4 regions of the Rhizobium sp. TAL182 genome follow, and region 4 is predicted to be linked to each of the others. Evidence: riboswitches for the same ligand, from Rfam matches in the RefSeq annotation. Region 4 holds a riboswitch; each other region holds the start of a gene.
What was found. Region 4 has a riboswitch for cobalamin ahead of bluB (5,6-dimethylbenzimidazole synthase). Riboswitches for the same ligand answer to the same signal wherever they lie in the genome.

Region 1 (4,129 bases), 130 kb from region 4:
CTCTGCCCTGCCGGGCATCTCCCCCACAAGGGGGGAGATCGAGTCGCCGACGGGGCTTCTCCAAACAACTGATGTAGGGCGACGGTCTCGCTCCTTGCCGATCTCCCCCCCTGTGGGGGAGGTCTCCGGCAGGGCAGAGGGGGGTGTTTCCGCAGAAGTGCCAGAAACCAGCCTCTTCCACTCCTCAGTTCCAACCAGCCCCCGCCCCGGCCACCAGATGCCAGCCTTCATCAAAGGCGCGGCCGGCGCCGGCTTCTCCGCCCCTGACAGCATCGCCGATGCATAAGTGAGAAAATCCCGCGCATTGGCGTCGCCGCCTTCGATCAGATAGGCCCAGAGCGCGTTGAGATCGTCGAGGTCAACATTGGAGAAAGGAACCAGCCCGGCATCCGGCTTGGCATCGCCAGGCAATACCGCAATCAGTGCCCCGTTGCGGGCGGCAACGGCGTGCAGCGCCTCCAGCGTATAATGGAAATAGCTGGCGCCGCCGAGCGCACGCACGACGATCAGCTTGGCGTGCCGGGCCGTTCGCTCGACATAGGTATCGACCGACATCGGATGCTTGAGGTTCATCAGGTTCGCGAGCCTCAGCGAATGCGACATCCCCTCACACTCGCGATAGGCGGCCGCGATCGCGGCAAGCTCGGTGTCGGCAGCCGACAGGAACAGGATATCGCCCGGCGACTGGCCGAGGTCGATCGCCTCCTCGCCGTCGCTGATCGTTCCCTGCTGGGCCAGAAGCAGATGCATCGATTATCCCTGAATGAGCGCTTCGATCGCCTTGCGCACCGCGTCCTGGTTCATTTCGTGCAAGCCGATGACGACAAGGCGCGTGCGGCGCGCCTCGCCCGCTGCCCAGGCGCGGTCGAAATACTGGTCGATGCGGCTGCCGACGGCCTGCAACTGCAGGCGCATTGGCTTGTTCGAAACGTCGATGAAGCCCTTGAGGCGCAGCACGTCATGCTCAGCGATGATGCCCTTCAGCTTCTCGACAAAGCCTGTCGGATCGGAAACGGCGCCGAGTTCGACAACGAAGCTGTCGAATTCGTCGTGGTCGTGCGGCGTCCCTTCCTCGTGCTCCAGCTCGTGATGGGACTTGCGGTTGGCGATATCGTCTTCCGTGCCGATGCCGAGGCCGAGCAACACGCCGGCCGGCACCCCGCCATTCCTGGCCTCGATCATGACCGGCTTGCGGGCGACGCGGGAGGCAACTTCGCTCTTCACGCGGCCCAGGCCATCGCCATCGATCAGGTCGGTCTTGTTGAGCACGATGAGATCGGCGCATGTGAGCTGGTCTTCGAACAGCTCCTCGATCGGGCTCTCATGATCGAGCGAGTCGTCTTCGCTACGCGCCGCCTCGACCGCATCATGGTCGTCGGCGAAACGACCGGCAGCAACGGCCGCGCTGTCGACCACCGTAATGACGCCGTCGACGGTCACCTGGGTGCGGATATCAGGCCAGTTGAAGGCGGCGACCAGCGGCTGCGGCAGGGCGAGGCCGGAGGTTTCGATGACGATATGGTCGGGCCGCTGTTCGCGCTCCAGAAGCTTCGTCATCGTTGGGATGAAATCGTCGGCGACGGTGCAGCAGATGCAGCCATTGGTGAGTTCGATGATATCGTCCTCGCTGCAATTCTCCGCGCCGCAGCCCTTCAGCACCTCGCCATCGACACCGAGATCGCCGAACTCGTTGATGATAAGCGCAATCTTTTTGCCGCCGGCATTGGTGAGCAGGTTGCGGATCATCGTCGTCTTGCCGGCGCCGAGGAAGCCGGTGATGACGGTTGCGGGGATTTTCTGCTGGTTCATGGAACTTCAACCCTTCATTTTCAACGGCAGACCGGCCGCGATGAAATAGACTTCGTCGGCCTTCGCCGCGATTATTTGGTGCAGCCGTCCGGCATGATCGCGAAAATCGCGCGCCATTCGATTGTCAGGCACGATGCCGAGGCCAACCTCGTTGGAAACAACGACGATCCGCGCCCTGGTGCTAGGCAGGAAATCGGCGAGCGCCGTAAACTCCGCTGGGATATCTCGCTCCTCCATTATCAGATTGGTCACCCAGAGCGTCAGGCAGTCGATCAGCACAATGCGCCTCTCGCCGTCGATGGCGGTAAGCTTCTCGACGAGATCGAGGGGCTCCTCATGCGTCGTCCAGGAGGGGCCGCGATCGGCCTTGTGCTGGGCAATACGCGTCCGCATCTCCTCGTCCCAGGCACGGCCGGTGGCGAGGTAGTGGCGCTCGAGGCCGCTTGCCATAACGAGATTTTCGGCAAAACGGGATTTGCCGGAGCGTGCGCCGCCGAGGATGAGGGTGGTGGTCATACTGAAGCGGCCTTCGGAGAGAAGATGTGGCCGTTAGCCGTCGAGGCTGTGACACCCGCATACTCGACATAAGCGGCCGAAATCACCGCACCGCGGCCACTGTATCGCACCACCGCAGGCGGCACTGAATTCGTTCGCTCAGCCAAAACAACCTCCGTGCTGGCAGCGGGTCTCTTGCCCAGGGTTGGGCTTTTCGCCCGGCACGGAAGGTAGGTCTTCTGGCTCGCGGTTATCGGCGGCGATCAGGGGCGAACCGGAAGCCCGGTCGCCCCTGATCGTGCCAGCGGATCTGCCTCGCCTTCCCGGCTGCCTCGGTGAAAAGGTGGACGATTCGTAGAGATAGAGGCGTCCGACCCCGGTTGATCACCGTGCATTTCCAGTGGCTTTTCCGGCATGTCGCCCATCCCACCCGCCTGCACGATTGCAGCCCGCCAGCCGAAAGGTTTCGATGCCGGATGGAAGACCCTGACCGCTCTACAGTCGCGGGGTCGGCTGTGATGAAGGCGCCCGATGTGGGTCCGCCCCGTCACATTCCCTTTTCATCCGGAAGGCGAAATGCCGATCCGGAACCATCCGTTATTCCTCGGATGGTTAGGCAAGCCGGCGGGTGAAGTCAACCGACCTTCGCAAACACCTTCCCGCAACGCTGCGCGAAAGGCCAACCAACACCACTGACTCTACCGGAAATATCGTCTTTTATCAGATGCTTACGTAATAAATATTTGACCCGCCGGTCGGGTTTTCGCCGCAATTGCATTGCAAGGCAACCGCACCTCCGCTCTTGACCCGGCCTCTCCTCGCCTAGTTGTCTAGCCATGCTTATGAAATTGGATCGGCGGCGCCTGCGAACGCTGCGTGTTTTCTTCGATCCGGGGCGGCTGCGTGCGCTGACGCGCCGCAGCGAAGTTGGCCTGTCGCTGACAGGCGCCATCGTCGGCATCGCTTCGGGCCTTGCCGTGACCGGCATGAGCTATGTCTCCAACCAGCTGCACCAGCTTGTTTTCGGCATCGCCGACAGCGACAGGCTGAGCGCGTCTGCCATCGAGGACAAGATGCTGCTGCTCACCGCCCCCGTCATCGGTGGCGCCCTGCTCGGCCTACTGCTCCTGGTCCTCGCCAAACGGCGCAAGAAACCAATGGTCGACCCGATCGAGGCGAACGCACTGCATGGCGGCCGCCTCTCCCTGACCGATAGCATCATCGTTGCCGTACAGAACCTGATCTCCAACGGCTTCGGCGCCTCCGTCGGCCTGGAGGCCGGCTATACCCAGCTCGCCGCGGGCATCGCCTCCAAATTCGGCCTCAAGCTGCAGCTGCGCCGCTCGGACCTGCGCATCCTCGTCGGTTGCGGCGCGGCCGGCGCCATCGCCGCCGCCTTCAACGCGCCGCTGACGGGCGCCTTCTACGCCTTCGAGCTGATCATCGGCACCTATACCATCGTGTCGTTGACCCCGGTCGTCGTCTCCGCCCTCGTTTCAACCCTCATCGCAAGGTTGCTTGCCGAGGGCGATTTCACCATCGATATCGGCAGCTTCGGCTCGGTCGTGCCGGCCGATTATATCCCGGCGCTGCTGCTCGGCGTCTTCTGCGCCGGCGTTGGCATTCTCCTCATGCAGGGCGTAGCCTTCATCGAGGAGGTGGCGCGCAAGAGCTCGATCGCCCCGCCCTTTCGCCCGGCGCTCGGCGGCATCATCGTCGGGCTTCTCGCCATGATCTCCCCCCAGGTTCTGTCGGCCGGCCACGGCGCGCTGCATCTCAACTTGTCCCGCGACGTGGCGATCCCGGCGCTGATCGGTCTCTTCCT
Region 2 (4,129 bases), 1.5 Mb from region 4:
GATGACGATCGCCGCCGTCGGCGCCGTCATCATCAATGCGGGCGAGGAAGCGGCAACGGTCGTATTCCTGTTCCTCGTCGGCGAGCTGCTCGAAGGCGTGGCGGCGGGCAGGGCGCGTGAAAGCATCCAGTCGCTGACGGCCCTGGTGCCGAAGACCGCGCTGCTCGAAGACAATGGGCAGATGCGCGAGGTGCCGGCGGAAAGTCTTGCCGTCGGCGCGGTCATCATGGTTCGTCCCGGCGACCGCATCTCTGCCGACGGCGTCATCGTATCAGGCGAGAGCGCGATCGACGAGGCTCCGGTGACGGGCGAGAGCACGCCGGTGCGTAAGGGCGTCGATGCCGTCGTCTATGCCGGTACGGTCAATGGCGATGCGGTGCTCAGGGTTCGCGTCACGGCAGCCGCTGCCGACAATACCATCGCTCGCGTCGTCAAGCTGGTGGAAGAAGCGCAGGAATCGAAGGCGCCGACGGAGCGGTTCATCGATCGGTTTTCGCGCTACTACACGCCAGGTGTCGTCGTCGTCGCCGCACTGGTCGCGGTCATTCCGCCGCTGTTTTTCGGCGGCGCGTGGAGTGAATGGATCTACAAAGGCCTTGCCATCCTGCTGATCGGCTGCCCCTGCGCCCTCGTCATCTCGACGCCGGCGGCGATCGCCGCTTCGCTGTCGGCGGGCGCACGGCGCGGGCTGCTGATGAAGGGCGGAGCGGTCCTGGAGACGCTCGGCAAGGTGACGATGGTCGCCTTCGACAAGACGGGCACGCTGACGGAAGGCAAGCCTCGGGTCACCGACATCCTTTCCTTCGGATTGAGCGAGGCGCAGCTCCTGTCGCGCGCGGCTGTGCTCGAGCAGGGCTCCAGCCATCCGCTGGCACTGGCGATTCTCCACCGCGCCAAAGCGGACGGCGTGCCCGTGCCGCCCGCCTTCGAACTGGAAGCGCTGCCGGGCAAGGGGGTCACCGGCAAGGTCGGCGGCGAGACAGTGGATCTCTTATCGCCGCCTGCCGCACGCGAGCGTGGGGCGCTCAACGGGGAACAGGAGGCGCGTATTGCAGGGCTCAATGATGAGGGCAAGAGCGTATCGGTGCTGCTCGTCAATGGCGCTGCGGCCGGCCTGATCGCCATGCGCGACGAGCCGCGCGAGGATGCCGAAGTGGGGCTCTCGGCGCTCAAATCGGCCGGTGTCAAGGCGATGATGCTGACGGGCGACAACAAGCGGACGGCGGCCGCCGTCGCCGGCATGCTCGGCATCGACTGGCGCGGCGAGATGATGCCCGAGGACAAGCAGCGGGTCGTCGGTGAATTGAAGCGCGAAGGTTTCGTTGTCGCCAAGGTCGGCGACGGCATCAACGACGCGCCGGCGCTCGCTGCCGCCGATATCGGCATCGCCATGGGTGGCGGCACGGATGTGGCGCTGGAGACGGCCGATGCCGCCGTGCTGCACGGACGCGTCGGCGACGTGGCGCGGATGATCGCGCTTTCCAAGCGCACGATGCGCAATATCTTGCAGAATATCACCATCGCCCTCGGGCTGAAGGCTTTCTTTCTGGTGACCACGATCGCCGGCATTACCGGGCTCTGGCCGGCGATCCTCGCCGATACCGGCGCCACCGTGCTGGTGACGATCAATGCGCTGCGATTGCTTCGGATAAAGGTATGAACCCGACTGGCGGTGGGAAGACTGCCGATTCGGGCCTACCCCGGGAATCGAAAATAGCGGAGCCGGCCATCTGCCGGCTCTCAGTTTGCTGACAAAGTCTCCTCCGTCATGCTCGGCCTTGTGCCGAGCATCTAACCACCGCAACTATTAGACAGGAAAACGGTTTAATTTTCAGATGCTTAATTGGACGTGCGCAGATCCTCGGCACAAGGCCGAGGATGACGTCGCGGGTTGCAGTGCTTTGTCAGCAGCCTAGGAGGCAGCTTGCCGGCCGGTTCACGTCGAGGCCTTCTCCACAGCCTGTTTTCGTTAAGCTTTCGTTATCCCTGTTTTTCACAGGAATACAGCGATTTCAAACCTGCCGTAACGCAATGCACAAACCATCCGTTGACGTGAATTTGGATTCGCGTACTATATCTAGTGTTCGAGGTTCCCTCGATTCGTGAGGATCGAGGGCTAAGACGGGAATACGGTGCGTTGCGCCATCATGGCGCGGCGATGCCGGAGCTGCCCCCGCAACTGTAAGCGGCGAGCAACTGCCCAATTTCAGGTCACTGAGGCATGATGCCTTGGGAAGGCTGGAGCAGAGTGCTTTGACCCGCGAGCCAGGAGACCTGCCTTGAACGAAACGTCCACGGGCGGGGTGTACGGAAGGTCGCGTGATCGAATGCGGAATGATCCGCGCCTGTTGCGCTGCCCCGAACGTCCGCATGAGCACTTCGGGGTTTGAAGTCATGTCGAGAACATCAAGGCCGTCGCCCGCGCACATCCTGCGAGGGATGATATCAGGCGTTTAAAGCGCCAACCTTGCCACATCATTATCAAGCATTGTCCCGGACGCCGTACGGCGCCCGATCCAGCCCTGCGTCCTGAATCCATTGACATCACGAGGAACATGATGAGCGTTACCGTTTACAGCAAGCCGGCCTGCGTCCAATGCACTGCCACCTACCGCGCCCTCGACCGCCTGGGCGTGGACTATGAAATCGTCGATATTTCCCAGGATGCCGAAGCGCTCGATCGTGTGCGCGGCATGGGCTACATGCAGGTTCCGGTCGTGGTTGCCGGCAGCCAGCATTGGGCGGGTTTCCGACCCGACATGATCAGCGCGCTTTCCTGAGCTGAGAAAAGCGATGGGGCTGATCGTCTATTATTCCAGCCGATCCGGAAATACCCATCGTTTCGTCGAGAAGCTGGGGCTGCGCGCGGCGCGCATTCCCCTTGGCGCTGAGGACATCCATATCCGCGAACCTTATGTGCTGATCTTGCCTACCTATTGCGGCGACGGCGGCCCCGGGATCGTAAAGGGAGCCGTGCCCAAGCCGGTGATCCGCTTCCTCAACGATGCGGAAAACCGCTCCAACATCCGCGGCGTGATTGCCGCGGGCAACAGCAATTTCGGCGAGACCTACGGGCTAGCCGGCGATGTCATCTCGAAGAAGTGCCAGGTGCCGTATCTCTACAGGTTCGAGCTTCTGGGAACGGCCGAGGATGTCGCCAATGTCAAAGACGGGATGGGACGATTTTGGACACGGGAACAAATCTGACGCGGGATGCGGGCGCAAAACCGCTGAAGGCGGCTGAAACGCTCGATTATCACGCGCTGAACGCGATGCTGAACCTCTATGACGATGACGGCAAGATCCAACTCGACAAGGATCGCATGGCGGCCAGGCAATATTTCCTGCAGCATGTGAACCAGAACACCGTGTTTTTTCACAATCTTCGAGAAAAGCTCGATTACCTCGTCACTGAGGGCTATTACGAGCAGGAGGTGCTCGACCAATATTCCTTCAATTTTGTCCGCGACCTTTTCGATCAGGCCTATGCCAGGAAATTCCGTTTTCCCACTTTCCTCGGCGCTTTCAAATATTACACCAGCTACACGCTGAAGACCTTCGACGGAAAACGTTATCTCGAGCGCTACGAAGACCGCATCTGCATGGTGGCGCTGACTTTGGCGCGGGGCGACGAGGCCCTTGCCCGCGACATGGTCGACGAGATCATATCCGGCCGTTTCCAGCCGGCGACGCCGACCTTTCTCAATGCCGGCAAGAAGCAGCGCGGCGAACTGGTCTCCTGTTTCCTGTTGCGCGTCGAAGACAATATGGAATCGATCGGCCGGTCGATCAATTCGGCGCTGCAATTGTCGAAGCGCGGTGGCGGCGTGGCTTTGTCGCTGACGAACATACGGGAGGCCGGTGCGCCGATCAAGCAGATCGAGAACCAGTCCTCCGGCATCATCCCGGTGATGAAGCTGCTCGAAGACAGCTTCTCCTATGCCAACCAGCTCGGTGCGCGCCAGGGGGCGGGCGCGGTTTATCTCAACGCCCATCATCCCGACATCATTCGCTTTCTCGACACCAAGCGCGAAAATGCCGACGAGAAAATCCGCATCAAGACACTGTCGCTCGGCGTCGTCGTGCCCGACATCACCTTCGAACTCGCCAGGAACAATGAGGACATGTA
Region 3 (4,129 bases), 1.2 Mb from region 4:
AATTCCAGGCGATCGAGCAGAGCATCAGGATCAGCGACATCCACTGCGTCACCACCTGGTCGCGCTACGATAACAAATGGAAGGGCGTTTCGACGCGCGATCTGCTCGACCTTGCCATGCCGAGGCCGGAAGCAGCCTTCGTCATGCTGACAAGTTACGACGGCTATACAACCAATCTGCCGCTCGCCGATTTCGCCGCCGAGGATACGATTCTGGCGACCTCCTGGGAAGGCCTGCCGCTGACACCGGAGCATGGCGGGCCGATGCGGCTCGTCGTGCCTCATCTCTATTTCTGGAAAAGCGCCAAGTGGCTGCGCCGCATCGAGCTGATCGCCGCCGACGAGGCCGGCTTCTGGGAAAAGAACGGATACCATATGCATGGTGATCCGTGGCGCGAGCAGCGCTATTCCGACGACTGAGCCTTCGGCCGCAGGAAGCGGCGTAGTGCAAGAACGGCAAGACCGAACAGAGCGGCCAACCCCGTCAGTGAGACCATGCTGGCAGGATGAAGCGGCACCTTGCTCCAATTCGGCTTGACGATATTAGCGGTATTGAACGCCTCGCCGCTGAACTGGCAGGTGATGAAGGCAAGTCCGCGGCCCGCCATCTCGGCGTCGATGGCCGAGATGATTTCGCCCGCCGCAGTTGCCTCCCGCGGCATCTCACGCATCGCCATCAGCACGGCTTTGGTCGCCGCTAGATAAGCATGGGTGCATTCGTTGAACGGGCTCTCTTCGTCCGTCACACTGCCCGGCATCCGTCCCCAGAGGCAATAGGAATACTGGATTTCCGAGTAGTTCAGGACACGCCGGAACGGTTCGTTCGTATCGGCCGCCCGTGACGCCAGCGTGCTGATGCTGCTGCGATACTCCGAAATGACCGCCATCTCGCCGTGGGAAATTGCCGGAATATCGAGCCCGGCATGGGAGCCGCCAGAGCTGCTCCCATGGGCGAGGGCATTTCCGATAGACATTGGCGATAGGCTCGCGATGAGACCGAGAAAAGCAAGCCTGCCGATATGCCGCATCACCGGAACGTCGGCAGCAGTCCGCTTTTGGCGGCAAGAGGCCTTTCTGCCAGCACTCCGAAAACAAGACCGAGCGTTGTCCAAAGGATCGCGTGCATGCCGAGCGTGGTGCTGCGGAACCGCCAGAGCACCATCGCCGAGAAATTCTCCGGCACCTCGTTGATCGGCGGCAGCAGATAGAGAACCGAGCCGATGAAGACGAGATAGGCGATGCCGGCAATGATCGCGCCGTTCCAGAGACCGAAACGCTCGCCAAGGCGGCGCGACAGCGCGATCGCGGCAACCAGCGAGGCGAGCGAAACGACGATCATCAGGAAGAATAGTTCGGTCCTGACGCCGATCGTATCGGGATTGCCGACCGCCGGCGGGTTGGCCGGATATTTGATGCCGGGAACCAGAACGACCGCCACGAAGGCGGCAATGGCGATGACGGCCGAGGTGCCGCGCGCCGATAGGCTGCTGAAGCGGCCGTGCACGAAGGCGAAGGCGAGCGAAAAAAGCCCGCCGACGGCGATGCTGTAGGCCATGACGCCTGTGAAAAGGCCGGGACCGGCCTGCGTGGCCCGGCTGACGATTTCAGGTTCGGCAGCTTCGCCCGCAGCCTGGGCGCTCGCCTCCTCGAAGGCGATTGCCGCATCGACCAGCGGCTCGCCGAAGATATGCGCAAAAGCGAAAACGAGCATGCCAGCAATCAGGCCCGCAAGCATGCCGCGAAGCAGGAGCTTTCCAACCATGTCAGTATTCCCCCTAAGCATGTCGCGCAAAGTATGCAGCGGTTTTGCGATACCGACATGCGTAAAACAAAGACCTAAAGCGCGAGAAACGAATCCGAAAGATCGCGATGCGCTTAGTGGCAGGGAAAGCCGAGAAGATGGCGGCCGTCATGCACGAATTCGTGCACATACATGCCGTTGAACAGCGCCATCGCGCCCTCCTCGGTGCCGACGAAATAAAGAACGATGAGCATCAGCAGACCGCCGAAGATCGCCCAGGGAAGGATCTCGCCAACCGGGATCGGGGCCGGCGCCGCAACGGGCGCGAAAGTGGTGTCAGACATGTATTCCTCCGGAATGACGCGTTCAGTCGAAAGAGTGTTGTGCGGCAGGGTCTGACTTCCAGCGTGAAGAGCTTTCGACACACTGGTCACAGTGGCGCGACCGCGCCGGGTTTCCACCGGCTTCCAAACCCGCAACAGCACGGTTATATCTGCACGCCGAAGAGACTGTCAACGAAACTTCACGAAGCCCGCAAAGGCCGTCCACACCCCGTCCTCGGAGATCAGAACAACCGTGAATACGCGCCTCACCTGGATCTGCCACGGGGCGACGGCGGCGAACCGCAAGGCCCTGTTTCCGCTCGACGAACCGCTGGAAGAAAAGGCCGTGGAAGAAGCAGCCAGGATCGCCGCCCTGCCCTACGCCGATCGTATTGTCACAAGCCCCGCCTTGCGCGCCCGCCAGACGGCTGAGGCGCTCCGTCTCGAAGCGCAAATTGATCCGTCGCTTCGAGATTGCGACCATGGCCGCTGGGCTGGCAGATCGATCGAGGCGATTGAGGCGGAAGAGCCGGAAAATCTCATGGCCTGGATGACCGAGCCGGGGGTTGCCCCGCACGGCGGCGAGAGTCTTCTCGACCTGCGAAAGCGCGTCGCTGGCTGGATGGATGCCCAGTCCGCCCAAAGCGGTCACGTGATCGCCATTAGCCACGCGGCCGTCATCCGGGCTGCAGTCGCGCATGTGCTTCAGGCGCCGCCCTCCTCCTTCTGGCTGAGCGACGTCGAGCCACTCGCCATCGTTCGCATGACCAGCAACGGAAGCCGCTGGTCTCTGCGCCTCCAGCATTAGAGATTCCTTATTTTCTCCAGCCTTACACAAGCAAATCGCGTCATTCCTGTTGAACCCGGTTTTGCGGGGACTACTTCCTTGTCCCAAGGAGATGGAAGAATGACATATGATTGGAGTGGAGAGCGTACACGGCGCCTGCGGTTGATGCGCGTCGCGACGTTCACGGTTTTGGCCGGTCTCATCCTCAGCGTTCCGCTGCTGATCGTCACCGCCTGAAGCACGAAAAAAGGCGAGCGATGCGTCAGCACGCTCGCCTTCGTTCCTCTGGCATCTTTTCGGCCTAATCACCTGCAGCAACATCCTCTTCCCGAACGGAACCGGCAAAACAGCCGCAGTGCCGATCCTGGCTGCATCGCAACGCTATCCGTCTGCCGACGACCCACCGCAAACTGCTCCCTGTAAATATTCGCCTTCTGGTTTCAACGAACATTTCAGACTTTTGTGATATCCCGGCGCGGGTGGAGATGGAGAAGGCATAATGCCGGTGTTTTTCCAGAGCAGAGCCGGAAGGCAATGCATGTCGATCGTCGGTTTGGGGATTACCCTCTGGCTCCTCGGTACCTTGCTCCAATTCGACGACAGTCTGGTTTCCTTCATGACCGGCTTCGGCGAGTACGGCGCCGACAAGCTCGTTCTGGGACTCGGCATCGCCGGCGCCATGAGCTTCATCTACTCGGTGCTGCGTATTGCCGATCTGCGCAAGGAAATGGAACTGCGCGCCGCCGCCCAAGCGAAGGCCGATTGGACGGCAACGCACGACCATCTGACCAAGCTGCCGAATCGCTACGCCTTCGAGCGCAAAATTCTCTCGCGGCCGGTCAGAAGCGACGAGGCGGAAATCGAGGAATGGGACCACAACGTCACCATCTTCTCCGTCGACCTCGACGGCTTCAAAAAAGTCAACGATCTCATCGGCCACAAGGGCGGCGACGTGTTGTTGGTCGAAGTTGCCAAACGCATCTGCGCGCTCGGCAATTCCGATTGCGTCTACCGCTTCGGCGGTGACGAATTCATCGTCGTCGCCTTCGCCCTGACGACGCAGCGCGAGGAGCGTTTCGCCAAGTTGCTGATCCAGGCCGTCACTCGGCCGATCCATATCGATGGCTTTGCCGTCGAAGTCGGCGCCAGCGTCGGCTATGATCGCTGGGTTGAAGACAGCGAGCCGCTGGAAGACGCCGCCCACCGTGCCGATCTCGCCATGTATGAGGCCAAATCACGCGGCCCCAACCATTATCTCGTCTTCGAAACTTCGATGCAG
Region 4 (4,129 bases):
CTCTTTGACATCTATACCATTTCCGTTGACGGCGGCGCCGAGACGCGGCTGACGCATGGCGAAGGCCGCAACGATGGACCGGATTATTCGGCCGACGGACAATGGATCTACTTCAATTCCAGCCGCACCGGGCTGATGCAGATCTGGCGTATCCACCCCGACGGCACGGGCCTCGAGCAGGTGACCTCGGACAATCAGGGCAATTGGTTCGCCCATCCGTCACCGAAAAATGACAAGGTGCTGATCCTGTCCTATGACCCCTCGGTTTTCGATCATCCGCGCGATCTCGACGTGCGGCTGCGGCTGATGGACATGGATGGCGGCAACCTGAAAACGCTGTTCGAACTTTTCGGTGGGCAGGGCACGATCAATGTGCCCTGCTGGTCTCCTGATGGCGAAGAATTCGCTTATGTGCGCTATTTCCCGGCTGATTAAGCCGCTGCCGCCTTGCGCCGCGCGCCAGCGGCTTTCGCCAGGTCTTCCAATACCGTCACCGACATGTTCCAGTCGATGCAGCCATCGGTGATAGACTGGCCGTAGACCAGCGGCTTGCCGGGAACGAGATCCTGGCGGCCGGCGACGAGGTTGCTTTCCACCATCATGCCCTTGATATGATAGTTTCCGGCGGCGATCTGCGAGGCCACGGAATGGACGACGAGCGGCTGGTTCATCGGGTCTTTGCCGCTGTTGGCATGGCTGGCGTCGATGAGGATGCGCGGGGCGACGCCGAGTTTAAGGCATTCCGCTGTGACGGCTTCGACATCGGCCGCCTCGTAATTCGGCCGCTTGCCGCCGCGCAGAATGATGTGGCAGTCCTCATTGCCCTTTGTCGAGGCGATTGCCGCCTGTCCGTCCTTGGTGACGGCCGGGAAGTGATGCGGCTGCGATGCGGCCAGGATGGCGTCGAGCGCGACACGGACGCCGCCGTCGGTGCCGTTCTTGAAGCCGATCGGGCAGGAGAGGCCGGAGGCGAGCTGGCGATGGATCTGGCTTTCGGTCGTACGCGCGCCGATCGCACCCCAGCTGACAAGGTCGGCAATGTATTGCGGCGTGATCGTCTCGAGGAATTCAACGCCAGCGGGCAGGCCCATTGCGTTGATGTCGAGCAGCAGGCGCCTGGCAATGCGAAGCCCTTCCTCGATGCGGTAGCTGCCGTCGAGATGCGGGTCGTTCATCAGACCCTTCCAGCCGACCGTGGTGCGGGGCTTTTCGAAATAGACGCGCATGACTACTTCGAGATCGCTGGAGAGGCGCTGCCGCTGTTCCGCTAAGCGCTCGGCATATTCGAGTGCTGCAGCAGGATCGTGGATGGAGCAGGGGCCGATGACGACGATCAGGCGGTCGTCTTCTCCCTCGAGGATCTGATGGATCGCATGACGGTTGCTGGTCACCGTCTCGCTGACGGCAACGGTTCGGGGGATTTCCGCGATGATATCTGCGGGTTTGGTCAGCGGGGTGATTTCGAGGATACGCAGATCATCAATGGTATCGGGCACGGTGTGGCTCCTGTTTTGTCATACCGTGCGGAAACAAAAAAAGCCGCCAGGTAGACTAGCGGCTGTTCGGGTGGTCGTCGCGTCGAATTCAGTTACGCACGGGCCCGCATCCGCTGGGAGCAGCGGTACCAATAAAATCGCGAGGCGTAGACAGAAGTGATCGACATGCGGCGTATTTAGCGTGGCGGCCTTCCGTTGTCACGCAGAATCTGCGGCCTGAAAGAGGGCTTGGGCGTGCAGCAGTCTCCAATGCGTTTGCGAGCGTGGTCGTGACCAGCCGCCGCCTGTTCACCGGCACGTCAGGCGGAAAAATCGCTGTTTGCCTAACGGCCTCATCGGGCTCGGCTGCCTCCGCTTGCCCGCGAAGCGCTTTCCTGAAATAGATACCTCGTCAGGTGCCCGCTTTCACGCGGGAGAATCGGGAATCCGGTGCAAGACCGGAACGTGCCCAACGCTGTAAGGCCGACGCCCGCCGCTTCATCATGCCACTGGCTTTTGCCGGGAAGGCTGCGGCAGACGGATGACGCCAAGTCAGAAGACCGGCCTGGCAAGATAGACCCAACCCGCGCGGACGGCGGGCGGTTGCGTTGTTGGGGATTTGACGATGCGACCCTTTGTTGAGGATGCCCTGTCGGAGGCATCCGGTTTTTCTCCGGCCGAACGCGAGGCCGTGTATCACGCGATCCTGACCCGACGCGACGTGCGCAGCCAGTTCCTGCCCGATCCGTTGCCGGACGATGTCGTGGCGCGGCTTCTGATGGCCGCCCATCACGCTCCCTCCGTCGGCTTCATGCAGCCGTGGAACTTCATCCTGGTGAAAAGCGAATCCGTGCGCGCGCGTGTCCGGGACGCTTTTGCAAAGGCCAACGAAGAGGCGGCACTGATGTTCGACGGCGAACGGCGGCAGGCGTACCGCTCCCTGAAGCTCGAAGGCATCGTGGAGGCGTCGCTCGGCATATGCGTGACCTGCGATCCCACCCGCGGCGGCAGCGTGGTGCTGGGACGGACGCACAATCCGCGGATGGATTCCTATTCGACCGTTTGCGCAATCCAGAATCTCTGGCTTGCGGCCCGCGCCGAAGGGGTCGGCATCGGCTGGGTCAGCATCTTTCGTGAAGGCGACCTGAAAACAATTCTCGGCATACCCGAGCATATCGAGGTGGTCGCGTGGCTCTGTGCCGGCTTTGTCGACCGGCTTTATGATGAACCGGAACTCTCGGTCAAAGGTTGGCGGCAGCGGCTACCGCTCGAGGAACTCGTGTTCCATGATGGATGGGGACGCAACGACCCTTAGCGATTACTGCTGTTGTGGTTGCGGGCCCGGCGTTGCCGGATTGGCAAGGTCGATCGAGCCCTGGTCGCCGGCAAGGAATTGCGGGCCGACCTGACGGACCTTGTTCTGCGTGGGGTCGTAGGGACGTTCGGGAACGGATGGCTGCGGCGGGGCTGATGCTGCCGCGGTATCTTTCGCCGGCGGATTGGTGCGGACCGTCGTGATCGAGCCCTGCTGCGGCGGTTCGCTCAGGGCCTGCTTGCCGCGCATCTCCTCGTAATAGGCGGTGAGATTGCAGGCGCAGGAATTTTTTTCGCCAGGCGCGCGGTTCTTGTAGGCAAAGGCGTTCTTCATGGCGCTATAGGGCGCACCCGTTGCGGCCGAAATCATGTTCGAGGCTTCGGTGCTGGTCACGTCGCGATAAAAGAGCTCGGTCTCGATGCCGGGGCACATCTTGGCGCAGGTCTGGGCATCGCGGCCGAAATCGACCGAGGTGGTGTTCGAACTGATCGGGAAGAAGCCGCCGTCGCAGCTGCGAACGCAGATGGTACTGACCGGCGAAAACATTTCGGTCCTCGGCAGGCCGTAACGCGGATCGGCCTCTTCACCGCCGCCGAGCGGGATGAATGTGTCGGTGCGCATCGCCTGTTCCTCGACGCTTGGGGCGGGCTCGCTGGCGCTGCGCTCTGTCGGGGTATAGAAATTTTCGCTGTTGCAGCCATTGCGTTCGAGTGCCGCCGTCAATTCTCGGCGCGCGTCGTCATCGCCGGCCTGGCTGCGCAGCTCGTTGCGGCGGTCCTGGAGATAGCGGATATTATCGATCATCCGGGCCTCGGCGTCAGAAAGCTCGGCGCAAAAATCGGCATTCTCACCGCCGATCACGACCATGCTGCCTGAGGTGCAGCCATAGCTGCGCAGATCGTTGCGGACTTTGCGCAATTCGAGGTTTTGCTCGGCGATTGCGCTGGCGTATTGGCGGGCTTCCGGACCGTTATTGTTGCCGATCGATCGTGGTAGGTCGGCAAGGCGACCGCGCAAGTCGTTGCAAATAGCGCTGCTCTGTGCGGCGGCCGGCGATGCCAGCGCAAGCACAAGAGCAAGAGACAGGTTTCGGCGTTTCACGGCGTTGTCCGGGAATGAGAAAGTGTCGATCGGTCAAAGGTGGCGTCCATCCGCCGTACCTTGTCTCTTAACGTGTTTCTCTTAATAAGCTTGGATCAATTCCTAGCGCATTTTCGAGATTTTATCCAGAAGACGCAGATAATCTTCCGTCAGGTAAGTCGGCGCAGCATTGCACCCGGAGGCGGACACTGCAGCCGTCAACAGCAGTTCCCTTCTTCACACGAATTGTTATTCTCGG

Region 1: linked by a shared signal. The riboswitch ahead of cobU (bifunctional adenosylcobinamide kinase/adenosylcobinamide-phosphate guanylyltransferase) and the one ahead of bluB (5,6-dimethylbenzimidazole synthase) in region 4 are both predicted to bind cobalamin.
Region 2: linked by a shared signal. The riboswitch ahead of nrdH (glutaredoxin-like protein NrdH) and the one ahead of bluB (5,6-dimethylbenzimidazole synthase) in region 4 are both predicted to bind cobalamin.
Region 3: linked by a shared signal. The riboswitch ahead of Tal182_RS18760 (CbtB domain-containing protein) and the one ahead of bluB (5,6-dimethylbenzimidazole synthase) in region 4 are both predicted to bind cobalamin.

Annotation. Positions count from the first base shown of each region.
Region 1 covers NZ_CP021024.1:2,683,111-2,687,239, forward strand. Annotated here, with positions in the region: gene cobN (cobaltochelatase subunit CobN) at 1-750, opposite strand, end outside; gene cobW (cobalamin biosynthesis protein CobW) at 754-1,809, opposite strand; gene cobU (bifunctional adenosylcobinamide kinase/adenosylcobinamide-phosphate guanylyltransferase) at 1,816-2,325, opposite strand; cobalamin riboswitch at 2,516-2,914, opposite strand; gene Tal182_RS13485 (chloride channel protein) at 3,141-4,129, shown strand, end outside.
Region 2 covers NZ_CP021024.1:4,061,426-4,065,554, reverse strand. Annotated here, with positions in the region: gene Tal182_RS20225 (heavy metal translocating P-type ATPase) at 1-1,660, shown strand, start outside; cobalamin riboswitch at 2,071-2,297, shown strand; gene nrdH (glutaredoxin-like protein NrdH) at 2,559-2,780, shown strand; gene nrdI (class Ib ribonucleoside-diphosphate reductase assembly flavoprotein NrdI) at 2,794-3,207, shown strand; gene nrdE (class 1b ribonucleoside-diphosphate reductase subunit alpha) at 3,186-4,129, shown strand, end outside.
Region 3 covers NZ_CP021024.1:3,734,585-3,738,713, forward strand. Annotated here, with positions in the region: gene Tal182_RS18745 (sulfite oxidase-like oxidoreductase) at 1-419, shown strand, start outside; gene Tal182_RS18750 (hypothetical protein) at 404-973, opposite strand; gene Tal182_RS18755 (CbtA family protein) at 1,027-1,761, opposite strand; gene Tal182_RS18760 (CbtB domain-containing protein) at 1,875-2,084, opposite strand; cobalamin riboswitch at 2,110-2,260, opposite strand; gene Tal182_RS18765 (histidine phosphatase family protein) at 2,317-2,871, shown strand; gene Tal182_RS18770 (bifunctional diguanylate cyclase/phosphodiesterase) at 3,350-4,129, shown strand, end outside.
Region 4 covers NZ_CP021024.1:2,550,368-2,554,496, reverse strand. Annotated here, with positions in the region: gene Tal182_RS12825 (TolB family protein) at 1-435, shown strand, start outside; gene Tal182_RS12820 (3-deoxy-7-phosphoheptulonate synthase) at 432-1,496, opposite strand; cobalamin riboswitch at 1,873-2,059, shown strand; gene bluB (5,6-dimethylbenzimidazole synthase) at 2,101-2,790, shown strand; gene Tal182_RS12810 (DUF2865 domain-containing protein) at 2,794-3,891, opposite strand.